Regions from separate parts of the Chromobacterium sp. Ag138 genome, predicted to be linked through region 2. Evidence: predicted binding sites of a transcription regulator. Region 2 holds the regulator's gene; each other region holds the start of a gene.

Evidence for each region. Region 2 encodes FNR, which switches genes on or off when oxygen is low (the NO sensors DNR and NnrR bind a similar motif). Its sites were predicted from a motif close to TTGATNNNNATCAA; they were not measured.
Region 1: pflB (formate C-acetyltransferase) is a predicted target of FNR. The motif match lies at 2,043-2,056, and genes of this name have one in related genera.
Region 3: ACY3GB_RS09665 (DUF3149 domain-containing protein) is a predicted target of FNR. The motif match lies at 2,456-2,469, and genes of this name have one in related genera.

The regions. Positions count from the first base shown of each region.
Region 1 covers NZ_JBUPWA010000001.1:4,406,085-4,411,133, reverse strand. Annotated here, with positions in the region: gene pflB (formate C-acetyltransferase) at 1-1,966, opposite strand, end outside; gene ACY3GB_RS20600 (formate transporter FocA) at 2,237-3,019, opposite strand; gene ACY3GB_RS20595 (hypothetical protein) at 3,110-3,409, shown strand; gene ACY3GB_RS20590 (HAAAP family serine/threonine permease) at 4,121-5,049, shown strand, end outside.
Region 2 covers NZ_JBUPWA010000001.1:1,976,478-1,981,526, reverse strand. Annotated here, with positions in the region: gene ACY3GB_RS09050 (methyl-accepting chemotaxis protein) at 1-1,000, opposite strand, end outside; gene hemN (oxygen-independent coproporphyrinogen III oxidase) at 1,178-2,584, opposite strand; gene fnr (fumarate/nitrate reduction transcriptional regulator Fnr) at 2,691-3,437, shown strand; gene ACY3GB_RS09035 (DUF1853 family protein) at 3,485-4,351, opposite strand; gene ACY3GB_RS09030 (RNA methyltransferase) at 4,386-5,049, opposite strand, start outside.
Region 3 covers NZ_JBUPWA010000001.1:2,102,500-2,107,548, reverse strand. Annotated here, with positions in the region: gene trmB (tRNA (guanosine(46)-N7)-methyltransferase TrmB) at 1-339, opposite strand, end outside; gene ACY3GB_RS09675 (SDR family oxidoreductase) at 377-1,294, opposite strand; gene ACY3GB_RS09670 (CDP-6-deoxy-delta-3,4-glucoseen reductase) at 1,347-2,363, shown strand; gene ACY3GB_RS09665 (DUF3149 domain-containing protein) at 2,542-2,673, shown strand; gene arcD (arginine-ornithine antiporter) at 3,128-4,579, shown strand; gene ACY3GB_RS09655 (arginine deiminase) at 4,651-5,049, shown strand, end outside.

The DNA.
Region 1 (5,049 bases), 2.4 Mb from region 2:
AGTCGTACGGCAGCTTGGCCACCGAGGCGCCCGCGGCGACGAAGCCCTTCACGTCGCGGCCGTTCATCGGGTTGGCGCCCGGGGAGAACGGTTCGCCGGCGCGGCGGCCGTCCGGGGTGTTGCCGGTCTTCTTGCCGTACACCACGTTGGAGGTGATGGTCAGCACCGACTGGGTCGGCTTGGAGTCGCGGTAGAAGTACGGCTGGGCCTTGATCTTGTCCATGAAGGACTGGGTCAGCCACACCGCGATGTCGTCGACGCGATCGTCGTTGTTGCCGTAAGCCGGGTAGTCGCCTTCGATCTTGTAGTCGACGGCCAGGCCGTCTTCATTGCGGATGATGTGGACCTTGGCGAACTTGACGGCGGACAGCGAGTCGGCGGCCACGGACAGGCCGGCGATGCCGCAAGCCATGGTGCGGACGATGTCGCGGTCGTGCAGCGCCATTTCGATGCGTTCGTAGGCGTACTTGTCGTGCATGTAGTGGATGCAGTTCAGCGCCTTGACGTAAGTGGCGGCCAGCCAGTCCATCATCTTCTCGAACTTCGGCATCAGCTCGTCGTAGGTCAGCACGTCGCTGGTGATCGGCTCGAAACCGTGAGCCACCAGCGCGCCGCTCTTCTCGTCGCGGCCGCCGTTGATCGCGTACAGCATGGCCTTGGCCAGGTTGGCGCGGGCGCCGAAGAACTGCATCTGCTTGCCGATCTTCATCGCCGACACGCAGCAGGCGATGCCGTAGTCGTCGCCCCAGTAGGGCAGCATCAGATCGTCGTTTTCGTACTGGATGGCGCTGGTGTCGATGGACACCTTGGCGCAGAAGTTCTTGAAGCCTTGCGGGAAGCGGGTGGACCACAGCACGGTCAGGTTCGGTTCCGGCGCCGGGCCCAGATTGTACAGGGTGTTCAGGAAGCGGAAGCTGTTCTTGGTCACCAGAGTGCGGCCGTCTTCGCCCATGCCGCCGATGGATTCGGTCACCCAGGTCGGGTCGCCGGAGAACAGTTGATCGTATTCCGGGGTGCGCAGGAAGCGGACGATGCGCAGCTTGATCACCAGATCGTCGATCATTTCCTGGGCTTGCTCTTCGGTCAGCGCGCCGGCGGCTATGTCGCGCTCGATGTAAATGTCCAGGAAGGTGGACACGCGGCCGAAGGACATGGCGGCGCCGTTTTGCTCTTTAACCGCGGCCAGGTAAGCGAAGTACACCCATTGCACCGCTTCGCGGGCGTTGGCGGCCGGACGGCTGATGTCGTAGCCGTACTTGGCGGCCATCTGCTTCAGTTCGTCCAGCGCGCGGAATTGCTCGGACAGCTCTTCGCGCTGGCGCATCACATCATCGGTGAAGGTGGCGTTGTCCAGCTCGTGGAACAGTTGCTGGCGCTCGGCGCGCAGGAAGTCGGTGCCGTACAGGGCCACGCGGCGGTAGTCGCCGATGATGCGGCCGCGGCCATAGGCGTCCGGCAGGCCGGTGATCACGCCGGACTTGCGGCAAGCCATGATTTCGGGAGTGTAGACATCGAACACGCCCTGGTTGTGGCTCTTGCGATACTTTTCCCACACTTCCTTGATCATTGGGTCCAGCTTGAAGCCGAAGGCGTCCAGGCCGTTCTCGACCATGCGCAGGCCGCCGTTCGGCATGATGGCGCGCTTCAGCGGCGCGTCGGTCTGCAGGCCGACGATCACTTCATTGGCCTGATCGATGTAGCCGGCGTCGTGCGCGGTGATGGAGGAGCCGCGGTCGGCGGACACATCCAGCACGCCCTTGGCGCGTTCCTGCTTCAGCAGTTCGCCCAGGGTATCCCACAGCTTCTTGGTGCGATCGGTGGCGCCAGCCAGGAAGCTGTCGTCGCCTTCGTACGGCTGATAGTTCAGCTGGATGAAGTTGCGGACATCGACCTTGCTCTGCCAGTCGCCTGCGGCGAAGTCGCGCCACGGGTTGGCTTGGGTAGCATTTTGAGTGATGGCGTCCATCTGGTGCCTCCTTCTTGGCTGATCCAGTAAGTGTTAGATATTGAACACATCGTACATTCGGATTCGAAAATTTCGCTTGATCTTAGTCAAGTCAGCCATCGCTTTCGGCGCGTTTTCGATCCCGCGGCGCAACATGCCAGATGCGTCCAATGTCCTTATTTTCTCAATGGTTTATAGCAAAATCGGCGCGGTACGCCATGTACCGCGCCGACTACATTCGAAATCGAACATCCACATGCCGCTTTCTGGCCGGAATGTTTCCCTACAGCGTCAGACCGCCTGCAGCGTGTGGCGTTCCAGCCGGAACACCACCAGGCCGACGCCGATGGCACCGCCGACGATATTGCCCAGCGTGGCCGGCAGCATATTGTGCAGGATGTCGCTCCACTCCAGGCCGGCCATGCCTTGCAGCTTGGCCAGCGCGAAGAAGGCCATGTTGGCGATGCTGTGCTCGAAGCCGGAGAAGAAGAACACGAACACCAGCAACATGATGATCAGCAGGCGCGCCGCCTCGTTGGCCAGCCGCATCGGCACCCAGACCGCCAGACAGATCACCCAGTTGCACAGCACACCCTTCCAGAAGATCTCCAGCGAGGACGCATGCACCTTGTGCTCCACCACGCTGAACAGCAGATGGTTGGCGGGCAGCGCGCCCATACCGCCGGCGCCGGCCAGCACGGCGACGAACAGCAGCACGCCGATCAGGTTGCCGATATACACCACCGCCCAGCTGCGCAGCAGGTTGCAGGTGCGGCAGCGGCCGCTCAGGCGGCCGACGGTGAAGTACATCACATTGCTGGTGAACAACTCCACCTTGCAGACGATGATGCTCACCAGCGCCACGCCGAAAAAGCCGGAAGTGGCGATGTAATAGCCGGAATCGCCGGCGGCGAAAAACACCTGGCCCAACTTCAGGCTGACCGCCAGCACGACGGCGATCAGCGCGCCGGCCATGGCGGAACTGAGCAGATAGCGGCCGGGCTCGGACAGCAGCACTTCCTGCTTGCTGGCAGCCTCGTCGACCACGTAGGCGAGGGTGGAGGGGTGGCTCATTTCGTTTCGTCTCTTCAATAGTGGGTAAGCTGGCGCAGAGCGGACGCGGGCCGAAGCCGTTCGCATCCAGTGCGACTTCCCGCAAATTTTATGTTCGTTTTAGTAAATTTGTGTTTGATACCAATCAACACTGCATCCGGTCCCGCTCCACGCCTGCCCAGTCAGGGTCCGCCAACAGATGAGCATCCCACCCGCATCCGACCCAATCGCCGCACTGGACATCAAGCATTTGATTTAAAAAACAATCCGGCATCACCAGGCATCGTCTTCCGCAAGCGTCCCATCGCCATCCTTCTCCGTGCGCAAGCCCATGGCTCAAGCCCGAACGAAACCCAAGCACGCCCACAGCAGGGATTCACTTATTTCGAAAACAACAATGTTCATTTTTGATTATTATTTTTCGTATTCGAAAATTATTCAGCACATTGCCGACTAAAGATAGTACTGTTTCGAACAACTTCAATCACAATCGAACACTCAATCCCTCATGCCCAGGCCTTGCGTCAATGGCACAGCCGAGATTGCAATAAAATCTTTTTTATTCAATGAGTTGCAAAAACGCGCCCTGATCGGAGCCCGCTCATCCACAGCGCATCCGCAAGCATGACAATGCCGGTTTTCATCCTGACGCCCATCCCTCCAGCCTCTCGGACAGCGCAAATTTGTTGCCGAGCAATTACTCCATACGATAGTTGCTGCCAAGCAGGCCTCGCAGGATGCGCAAAATTTGAAAAGTTGAAATATTTAATGAAATAAACATTCATGTCGAAATTTTATTGCTTGAAAACTGAAATAATTAAAAATAGTGCCAATAAAACCCCAAAAGCATTCTTTTGAAATTCTGTTTTCACTCGCCAGACTGTGTTCATTTGTTCATTTGATGACAAATTTATCTTGATTAGAATCAACTGATGTTCTTAAATGTGTACCTTTCAAACTACAAAGCACTTACGATGAGCAGCAAGTCAACCGGATAGGCATCCACCGCTCGGGATCGCGCCGGTTAGAACAGCTTTCTCCCGATGGCCTGGTTTGAACGACAAGGGCCAGGACATCGGACCTAGTAATTGCGAATATTCGTTTTGTAAAAGGCACCTCATCATGTCTCAAGCAATCGCCTCAACCGCTCCCCGTTCCGGCTCGTCCGGATGGACCAAGCACGACACTACCTGGATGCTCGGCCTGTACGGCACCGCCATCGGCGCCGGCGTCCTGTTCCTCCCGATCAACGCCGGCATCGGCGGCCTCTGGCCGCTGATGCTGATGGCCATCCTGGCCCTGCCGCTGACCTTCTTCGCCCACCGCGGCCTGACCCGCTTCGTGCTGTCCGGCAGCAAGGAAGGCGCGGACATCACCGAAGTGGTGGAAGAGCACTTCGGCATCGGCGCCGGCAAGATCATCACCCTGCTGTACTTCTTCGCGATCTACCCGATCCTGCTGATGTACAGCGTGGCCATCACCAACACGGTGCTGTCCTTCCTCAATAACCAGCTGCACATCGAAGTGGGCAACGGCATCGCCACCCGCGCGGTGTTCTCGCTGGCGCTGATCCTGGGCCTGATGTCCATCGTGCGCCTGGGCGGCCAGATGATCGTCAAGGCGATGAGCATCTTGGTCTACCCGTTCGTGGTGGTGCTGATGCTGCTGGCGCTGTACCTGATCCCGCAATGGAGCGACACCGCCATCCGCCACGCCGGCAGCCTCTCCGACGCAGTGTCCAGCGGCGCCTTCTACAAGACGCTGTGGCTGGCCATCCCGGTGATGGTGTTCTCGTTCAACCACTCGCCGATCATCTCGTCCTTCTCCGTCGACCAGCGCAAGCTGCACGGCGATGACGCCGAGCCGGCCTCCAGCCGCGTGCTGATCCGCGCCCACACCATGATGGTGCTGACCGTGATGTTCTTCGTGTTCAGCTGCGTGTTCAGCCTGAGCCCGGCCGACCTGGCCGCCGCCAAGGCCCAGAACATCTCCATCCTGTCCTACCTGGCCAACCACTTCCAGAACCCGGTGATGGAATGGGTTGCCCCGAT
Region 2 (5,049 bases):
ACAGGAAGATGGCCAACAGCATGGACGCGACGCCGATGGCGATATAGGTGTTGCGCTGGCTGGCGGTGCGGTCTATCCGCGCCTGCAGCAGCTGGTCCAGCTGTGACAGGCCGGCGGCGATGTAGGCGGATACCGTTTCGGCGCCGGCGGCGCTGTGTCCCGCCACTTTCAGCCCGGCGGCGCCGGTTTTGCCGCCGATCGCGTCGTCTATCGCCGGCAGCTGGCTTTTGAGCGCCGCGGCCAGCTTGTCCGCCTGGCGCGGCATCTCCGGCTTCAGCACGGCGTTGTAGGCCACAGCCTTGGCGATGTCGCTGGCGAGGCCGTCATTGACCTCGGCGATCAGCGGCCGCAGCTCCACCAGGCGGTCGCGCTGGGCAGGATCGAGAGGATGGTTGGCCTCGGCCAGCGACGCGATGGCGTTGGCTTCGCCCAGATGGCTGATCAGCGTGGTCAGCTTGGCGGTGGCGGCGTCCATCAGATAATAAGTGTCGATGTCCGGATCCAGCGTCAGGTTGGAGTTGTCGCTGACGACGCCGATCAGATTGTTCAGCTTGTCGCTGAGATTGCCGTAGGCGGCGATCCATTGCGTAGGCTGGGCGGACTGGGTGGCCTTCAGCTTGTCCCAGGCCGCGGCGGTGTCCTTCCAGGCGGCATCGCTGGCCAGTTCCGGCCCCAGCCGGCCGTTGGTGTCCTGCAGCGCCTGCCATTTTCCCTGCAGCTGTTGGGAGGCGGCGGGAAAGTCGTTTCTGGCCTGGGGCTCGCCCAGCGCCGCGCGCACCGCCAGTTCCTGAGCCTGCTGGGCTTGGGCCAGCATCGCGGTCAGCGGCTGCATGTAGGCGACGCCGACTTTTTCCTTGGCGGTGGATTCGATATTGTCCTGGTTGCTGCGATACAGGCCATAGACCAGATACAACAGCGCCGCGGCGAACAGCACGCCGATCACGGCGAAGCGTTGCGGGTAGCTCAGGCGCTGCATCAGCCTGACGATGGGTGTGGACATGGCGCGGCTCCTTGTGAAAGCGGGTTGCCGCGCCATTTGTTGCCCGGCACGCTTGCATACCCTTTGTATAAGTGATTTTGCTTATCTCACCGGGAAAATATCCGCTACTGGTTTTACAGGCAGTTCCGTCGGGAACGGAATGGCGCGCCGGGCGGCCCCGGCGCTGGGAGGACGATTTCAGATGGTTTTGGAGTAGCGGGCGTGGGTTTCGCGCTCGCGCAGATGGCGGTCGAAGATCATCGCGATATTGCGGATCAGGAAGCGGCCCTGGGGCTCCACCATCAGGAAGTCGCCGTCGAAGGACAGCAGGCCCTGCTGCTGGAATTCGCGTATCTGTGGCATTTCCGCCGCAAAATATTGGGCGAAATTGATGCCGTGGATTTCTTCTATGGCTTCCACCGACAGCGCGAAGCGGCACATCAGGCTCTGGATGATGGTGCGGCGCAGCACGTCGTCGTTGTCCAGCGTCAGCCCGCGCACTACCGGCAGCCGGCCCTGGTCCAGCGCCGCGTAATAGCCGTCCAGCGTTTTGTCGTTCTGGCTGTAACAGGATCCCACTTTGCCGATGGAGGCGACGCCGAAGGCCAGCATGTCGCAGTCGGCATGGGTGGAATAGCCCTGGAAATTGCGTTGCAGCCGGCCCTGGCGCAGGGCGATGGCCAGCTCGTCGTCGGGCTTGGCGAAATGGTCCATGCCGATGAACACGTAGCCGGCGTCGGTCAGCGTCTTCACCGCGTCTTGCAGGATGTCCAGCTTGACCGCGGCCGGCGGCAGATCCGCCTCGTTGATGCGCCGCTGCGGCATGAATACGCTGGGCAGGTGGGCGTAGTTGTACAGCGACAGCCGGTCCGGATCCAGCGCCAGCGCCTTTTGCAGCGTGTCGCGCATGGTTTCGCGGCTTTGCAGCGGCAGGCCGTAGATCAGGTCCAGGCTGACCGATTTGAACCCGCCCTCGCGCGCCGCCTCGATCACCGCGCGGGTTTCCTCCTCGGTTTGCACCCGGTTCACCGCCCGCTGCACCGCCGGATCGAAATCCTGTATGCCCACGCTGACGCGGTTGAAACCATATCCTGCCAATTTCAGCATGGTTTCACGTTTTACCTTGCGCGGATCAATCTCTATGGAATATTCTCCGTCGCTCAGGAATTCGAAGTGGCTGCTCAGGATGCCCATCAGCCGCTCAAGCTGGGCATCGGACAGGAAGGTGGGCGTGCCGCCGCCGAAGTGCAGCTGTATCACTTTTTCCCGGATGCCCAGTTCGGCGGACACCAAGCGGATTTCTTTCTCCAGGTAATCCAAATACTGGTCCGCCTTGCCGCTGTCCTTGGTGATGATCTTGTTGCAGGCGCAGTAATAGCAGATGGTGTTGCAAAAAGGTATATGAGCGTACAATGATAGAGGTTTGCGGTTGGCGCCGATCTGGCGCTGGCGCAATTTGTCCAGATAGTCTTGCGTCGAGAAGTTGGACGTAAAACGATCTGCCGTCGGGTAGGATGTGTATCTTGGCCCCGCGCCATCCAGCTTCTCGATCAACTCTCGATCGAAAACGAAATGGACGGGAGAGAAGGGGTGGGTAGTTTTCATGTCGTATTCGGATGGTAAAACTTCTGGAGGACTGGTAAATTTGCGAAAAACTTGTGAATTCCGCCTTGATAAGGGTCAAGCTTCGCCGGCTTGTAGCACACACAGCATGTCTGAACAAAACCATACCTCCCTGCATACGCTGAAAATCTCCTGCTCCAGCTGCAGTCTGCGCGAGCTGTGCCTGCCTGTCGGTTTGAACCGAGAGGAAATGGGCCAACTGGACGCGGTGATCCGCCAGAGCCGCCGCCTGAAGCGCGGCGAATACCTATTCCGCAGCGGCGAGTCCTTCAAGTCGCTGTACGCGATCCGCACCGGTTTCTTCAAGACCTGTGTCGCCAGCCAGGATGGCCGCGAGCAGGTGACCGGCTTCCTGATGTCGGGCGAGCTGATGGGGCTGGACGGCATTTCCTCCAGCAATCACAGCTGCGACGCGGTGGCGCTGGAGGACAGCGAAGTGTGCGAGCTGCCGTTCACCCGGATGGAGTCGCTGTCCCGCGACATCCCCAGCCTGCAGCACCACTTCTACCGCCTGATGAGCCGCGAGATCGTGCGCGACCAGAACGTGATGCTGCTGTTGGGCAACATGAAGGCGGAGGAGCGCATCGCCGCCTTCCTGCTGAACCTGTCGCAGCGGCTGTCCACCCGCGGTTTCGCCGCCAACGACTTCATCCTGCGCATGAGCCGCGAAGAGATCGGCAGCTTCCTCGGCCTGAAGCTGGAGACGGTCAGCCGCACGCTGTCCAAGTTCCAGCAGCAGGGCTGGATCACCGTCGACCACAAGCACATCCAGCTGGTGCAGGTCGGCGATTTGAAAAACCTGATTTCAGGCTGCATGCACGCCGACGGCCATTAAGGCAGTCCGGAATCGGCAATCAAGGCAGGCGCGACGCCTGCCTTTTTTCATGCCCGCGAGATTTTGAGCCTCAGCGCGTCCAGGCGCGCCGGGTCCGGCCAGCCGGGCGGAACGGCAAAGCCGCGCGCGACCTCGCGCCACAGGCCGCCGCCGACTGCTTGCAGTTCGGCCAGCAACTGCGGCGCCGGCATCGCTTGCAGCCGCGCGCGCAGGGTGGCCTCGTCCTGCGTATCGGCTTCGGCCAGCAGCGCGGGGGCGAGCCATGACAGCCTGGGCAGCCAGGCCCAGCGCGAATCGCCGCCGGCGCGCGGCCAGGGGGTGTCCCTCGGCGCGAGCCAGCCGCGCAGTTGATGGGGATTGAGCGGCGCGGGCGGCGATTGGTCCGCTGGATAGAAGAACCAGCCGCAGAGCCGGGCCGCGGCGCGGCAGTCCTGAAAACCGTCCGGCAGGATGGCAAGCGCGTCGGAATGGCGGGAAAGCCGCAATTGTGTTGTGGTTTTGGTCGCTTTCAAACGCCAGGCGTCATTGAGGCCGGGGCCGATCAGATCGTCGGCGGTTTCGCCCAGCGAAAGGTAAAACTTGCTGGCTGTTTCCAGATGCCAGGGCTCGCCGTCCAGCCGCAGCAGGAAGTCGAACTCCCCGATCGTCCGGCGCTCCCGGTTTATGACTTTGAGATTTTCCGCGATGGGGTCGATGTGCGGCGCCTGGTGAAACCAGAAGGAAAAAAGCCGTTCGGCATATTGTCCCAGCCGCTTGCCGGGGGCGGCGGCCAGCCAGGCTTCCAGCTCGGCCGGCGCATGGTCCAGCCGGGCCAGCAGCGCCTCGCCGTCCGGTCCCAGCAATCGTTCCGGCGGCAGATCGGCGCCGCACAGCCAGGGCGAAGGAGAGGTCAGCAGAAAGGCGAGGTCGCGCACCGCGGGGCGCGCGTAGGGCAGGGCGAGGCTGGGCTCAGTCGGCATCCCCGGGACGGCCGGAGGCGGTGCGCTGCACCTGTTTGTAGAAGCCGCGCAGGATGTCGATCTCCTCGCGCAGCATCCCGGCGCGATGGAACATGGTGCGCATCCGGCGCATCAGCCGCTCGCTGTTGCGGCGTTGGAAGTAGCCGATTTCGTCCATCGCCTGTTCCAGGTGGCCGCACATGCCGTCCACTTCGCTCTGCGTCGCCGCCTCGCCCTCGGCGCGCAGGTATTCCACGTCCACGCCGGTGTGGCTGAACAGTTCGTAGGTCATCACCTGCACCGCCATCGCCAGATTCAGCGAGAAGTAGTCTGGGTTGCCGGGGATGGTCACCAGGCGGTTGCATTGCTCCACTTCCTCGATCGACAGGCCGAAGGTCTCGTTGCCGAACACCAGGGCCACCTGTTCGCCGTTGCGGGCGCGGGCGATCAATTCCGGCGTGGTCTGGCGCGGGGTGGACAGCGGCGTGGTCAGTTCGCGGCGGCGGCTGGTCAGCGCGCAGGTGACGGTGACGTCGGCCAGCGCCTCGGCCAGCGTGGAAACCACGGTGGCGTTCTCCAGCAGGTCCACCGCGCCCGAGGCCAGCGTGTTGGCCTCGTCGCTGGGAAACACCTTGGGTTCGACCAGGTACAGGCGGCTCAAACCCATGGTTTTC
Region 3 (5,049 bases), 130 kb from region 2:
CACCGCGTCGTGGCGCATCAGCCGCAGATTGCTCAGTTCCTTCTCGGCGATCAGCTTGCACAGATTGCCGACGCCGGGGCCATGCACCTCGATGCCGAGATAATCATTGCCCGGATTGGCGGCGGCGATCTCGGCGGTGGCGCCGCCCATGCCGAAGCCGATTTCCAGGATCTTGGGCGCGGCGCGGCCGAAAGCCTGCTCCAGGTCTATCGTTTCCGGACGGTACTCTATGCCCCACTTGGGCATGCCTTCGTCCATCGCCCGCTGCTGGCCTGCGGACAGATGGCCCTGGCGCAGCACAAAGCTGCGGATCGCGCGTTTGAAAGCCGGATTTTCCATTTTGCTGGTCTGCTGAAAACTCAAAAAAACCGCGATGTTACCGAATCTCGGCGTAGCTTGCGAGTATTGCCGCCCGCCGCGGCTCGTCCCGCCGCAGCGCGTCCAGATAATCGAGCACGCTGGGCCAGCGCAGACGGACGGCCAGCTCGCGCCGCATCCGGCCGTTGTCCAGGCGGCGCGATTCGGCCAGGAACGACCATTGCTGCGGCGAGACGCGCGCCTTCACTTCGCCGCGCGGCAATTGCGGCGGCACCGGCAGGCCGAGCGTTTCGCCCAGGCGGCGGTACCACAGGCTGACCGGCAGCGGCTGGTCGTCGCAGGCGTTGTAGACGCGGATGCCGCTTCTGCGGCGCAAGGCCGCCGCGCACAGCTGCGCCAGGTCGTCGGCGTGGATGTGGTTGCTCCAGCTGTCTTCGGCGTCGACGATCAAGGGCGCGGCGGCGGCGAAGCGCGACAGCGGCAGCCGCTCGTCGGCGTAGATGCCCGGCGCGCGCAGGATGGTCAACGCGCAGCCGCGGGCGATGGCGAAGCGGCGCAGCTGGGATTCCGCGTCGGCGCGGCGCAGCGCGCGATCATTGCGCGGACGGACCGCCGCGGCCTCGTCCAGCACGGCGCCGCCTGTGTCGCCATACACGCCGCTGGTGCTGATGTAGATCAATTGCTGTGGTATGCTGTTCGTTTTTGCCAGCGCGTACAACAACTTGCGCATTCTCGGGTCTGTCCGGCCATGGGCCGGCGGCGGCGCGGTCAGCAGCGCGGCGTCGGCCAGCCCGGCGAGGCGCGCCAGGCTGGGGGCATGGTCCAGATCGCCTATCAGCGGCAAAGCGCCCAGCGCGCGCCAGCGGGCGGCGGCCTCCTCGGTGCGGCACAGGGCCAATATCCGCCAGTTCCGGCGAAGCTGCGGCACGGCGCGCCTGGCGACATCGCCGGCGCCGATGACAAGTAAAGTACGCATGGTGTGCATTTTAGCCAGAATTCGGGATTGAGAAACGATTATGACTTGCCAGGTGAAAGTGCTCCCCAGCGGGCATGCATTCAGTGTCGAAGCGCACGAGACCATTCTTGAGGCCGCGCTGCGCCAGGGCGTGGGCCTGCCCTACGGCTGCCGCGACGGGGCGTGCGGAGCCTGCAAAGGCAAAGTGCTGGAAGGCGAGGTGAGCCAGGACGGCTTCCAGGAAAAGGCGCTGTCCGCCGCCGAGCGCGCGCAGGGCATGGCCTTGTTCTGCTGTGCGAAGCCGCAAGGCGACATCAGCATCGAGGCGCGCGAAGTGACCGGCATCGGCGACATCCAGATCAAGACGCTGCCGTGCCGGGTCGAAACGATAGAGAAGATCCACGATGTGGCGGTGCTGAAGCTGAAGCTGCCGGTATCCGAGCGTTTGCAGTTCCGCGCCGGCCAGTACATCGATATCCTGATGAAGGACGGCAAAAAGCGCAGCTTCTCGATCGCCAACGCGCCGCACGACGATTCCTTCCTGGAACTGCACATCCGCAATCAACCTGGCGGTTCGTTCTCCGAATACGTGTTCCATCAGATGAAGGAGCGCGAGATCATGCGCTTCAAGGGGCCGATGGGTTCCTTCTTCCTGCGCGAGGAGTCGGACAAGCCCATCGTGCTGATCGCCAGCGGCACCGGCTTCGCGCCGGTCAAGGGCATCATCGAGCATGCGATCCATCACGGCATCACCCGGCCGATGAAGTTCTACTGGGGCGCCCGCACCAAGGCTGACCTGTACATGGCGGAACTGGCCGAGGGCTGGGCCGCCGCGCACCCGCACATCAGCTATGTTCCTGTGCTGTCGGAGGCGTTGCCGGAAGACAACTGGACCGGCCGTACCGGATTCGTGCACCAGGCGGTGCTGGAAGACTTCGCCGATCTGTCGGGTTGCCAAGTCTACGCCTGCGGCGCGCCAGTGATGGTGGAGGCGGCCCACGGCACCTTCATCCGCGAGCGCGGCCTGCCGGAAGACGAGTTCTTCTCCGACGCCTTCTTCCTGGCCAAGGATATGGGCGGCGGCAAGTAAACAGTACAAACCTTTGATCTGTATGCAAAAAGCCCCCGGCTCGCGCCGGGGGCTTTTTATTTGCCTTGCATCAAGTCGCCGGGATGGCCGGTTTGATTTGGGTCAATTCCATTGTTGGCTAAGTGGTTATTATGTCGATGGCAAGTCAATTGAAACCGCATGCCGGTAGGAGGGAACCATGGAGTTGCTGACCCTATTGTTGGCCGACGATGTCGGCCGTCTGAGCCTGTTGACTATCGTGGTCGCCACCGTGGTGGCTTTCGGGGCTTTGTGGGTGATTTTCCGGAACATGAACAAGCCGGGCAAGTAAGGATTATCCCTGTCGTTTTCAGTATTTCCTCTTGATGTGTGTGTTGGCGGATACGGTGGTGGGCCGTATCCGTTTTTTTTCGCCCGTCTGGGCTGGTTTTTGTTCTGCATCAGACTATTTCCGCTTCGGGCTTTCTCTCCCGCTTCTCCTTTCTATGCTTAAGAGCCGCTCGCAAAACCTGGCGGAACATCCGGGCCGCGCAGGATTGGCAGTTCGTCTGCGGCGCTGAGCGCGCGTTTCCGCCGCTCCGGATTCGGCAGTCCATGACGCCTTAATGCAAGCCTTGGTCGCATTCCCCGGAAGTCGCCGAATTGATGCCTGGGCCTGCTTGATGCAAATCAACCTAACAACCGACACCGCTGGAAAGCCTTGTTTTTCGGGGTATACCATAATTTCAGATGATAAGAATTTAATAATGTAATGCTCGGTTTACATCCCAGATCGGAGAACGAAAATGTCCACTGAAACTGCAACTCAAGCCGGCTTGGCCGAGGGCGCGTCGCCCAGGCTGAAGCTGGGCGCGCTGACGGCGCTGGTCGTCGGCTCCATGATAGGCGGCGGCATCTTCTCGCTGCCGCAGAACATGGCGGCCGGTGCCGGCGCGGGCGCCATCCTGATTGGCTGGGCCATCACCTTCGTCGGCATGCTGGCGCTGGCCTTCGTGTTCCAGATGCTGGCCTCGCGCAAGCCGGAAGTGTCCGGCGGCGTGTACGGATACGCCAAGGCCGGCTTCGGCGACTACATGGGCTTCAACTCGGCCTGGGGTTACTGGATCTCGGCCTGGATCGGCAACGTCTCCTATTTTGTGGTGATGTTCTCGGCGCTGGGCTTTTGGGTGCCGGCCTTCGGCGACGGCAATACGCCCATCGCCATCGCCTGCGCGTCGGTGGTGCTGTGGAGCCTGCACTTCCTGGTGCTGCGCGGCGTGCACGGCGCTGCCTTCATCAATACCGTCACCACCATCGCCAAGCTGGTGCCGCTGGCGCTGTTCATCCTATTGATCGTGTTCGCCTTCAAGGTCGATACCTTCAGCCTGGACTTCTGGGGCAGCGCCAAGCTCGGCTCCATCGTCGACCAGGTGAAGAGCACCATGCTGGTGACGGTGTGGGTGTTCATCGGCATCGAGGGCGCGTCGATGTTCTCCGGCCGCGCCGAGAGCATGAAGGATGTGGGCAAGGCCACCGTGATCGGCTTCCTGTTGACCATCGCGCTCTTGGTCGCGGTATCGGTGCTGTCGCTGGGCGTGATGACTCAGACTGAACTGGCCGCGCTGAAGAATCCATCCACCGCCTACGTGCTGCAGAAAGCCTTCGGCACCTTCGGCGCCAACCTGATGAACGCGGGCCTGGTGATCTCCGTCGGCGGCGCGCTGCTGGCCTGGACCTTGCTGGCCGCCGAAGCGCCTTACCTCGCCGGCAAGGACGGCGTGATGCCCAAGGTGTTCGGCACCGTCAACGGCAACGACACTCCGGCCGCCTCGCTGTGGCTCACCAACGGCCTGATCCAGCTGTTCCTGCTGATCACGCTGAAGAGCTCGGCCGGCTACCTGGCGCTGCTGTCGCTGGCCACCTCGATGATTCTGATTCCCTACCTGCTGTGCGCCGGCTATTCCCTGCTGGTGGCCAAGCGCGGCGAGGGCTACGCCCAGGGCGAAAGCACCGCCAAGGAATTTTGGACCGCCGCGCTGGCCACACTGTATGGCGCCTGGCTGATCTACGCCGCCGGTCCCAAGTATCTGTTCCTGTCCATGGTGCTGTACGCGCCGGGCCTGCTGTTCTACCTGTGGGCCAAGAAAGAGCAAGGCCGCAAGCCGTTCAACCTGATCGAAGCCGTACTGGCCGCCATCGTGGTGGTGCTGGCCCTGATCGCGGTCTACATGCTGGCGACCGGTCAGATCGGCCTGTAAGCGAAAGATTTTGAAACCAGTGGGGGCGGATGCCCGCCCCCGAAGTCAGACAAGACTCAAGGAGTAGCGTTATGACCAAGTTTGGTGTTCATTCTGAATGCGGCAAGTTGCGCACCGTGATGGTGTGCCGTCCCGGCCTCGCCCACAAGCGCCTGACCCCCGACAATTGCCATGACCTGCTGTTCGACGACGTGATCTGGGTGGAGCGCGCGCAGAAGGACCACGCCTACATGGTCGAGCAGATGCGCGCCCGCGGCATCGAAGTGATCGAAGTGCACGACGCGCTGGCCAAGGTGCTGGATGACAAGGCCGCCCGCAACTGGATCCTGGACCGCAAGGTCAAGGCCGACAACGTGGGCATCGGCATGCTGTCCGACCTGCGCAGCTGGCTCAACGAAATGCCGTCGTCGCAGCTGGCCGACCACCTGGTGGGCGGCATCGCCAAGTTCGAGTTGCCGTTCGACCCGAAA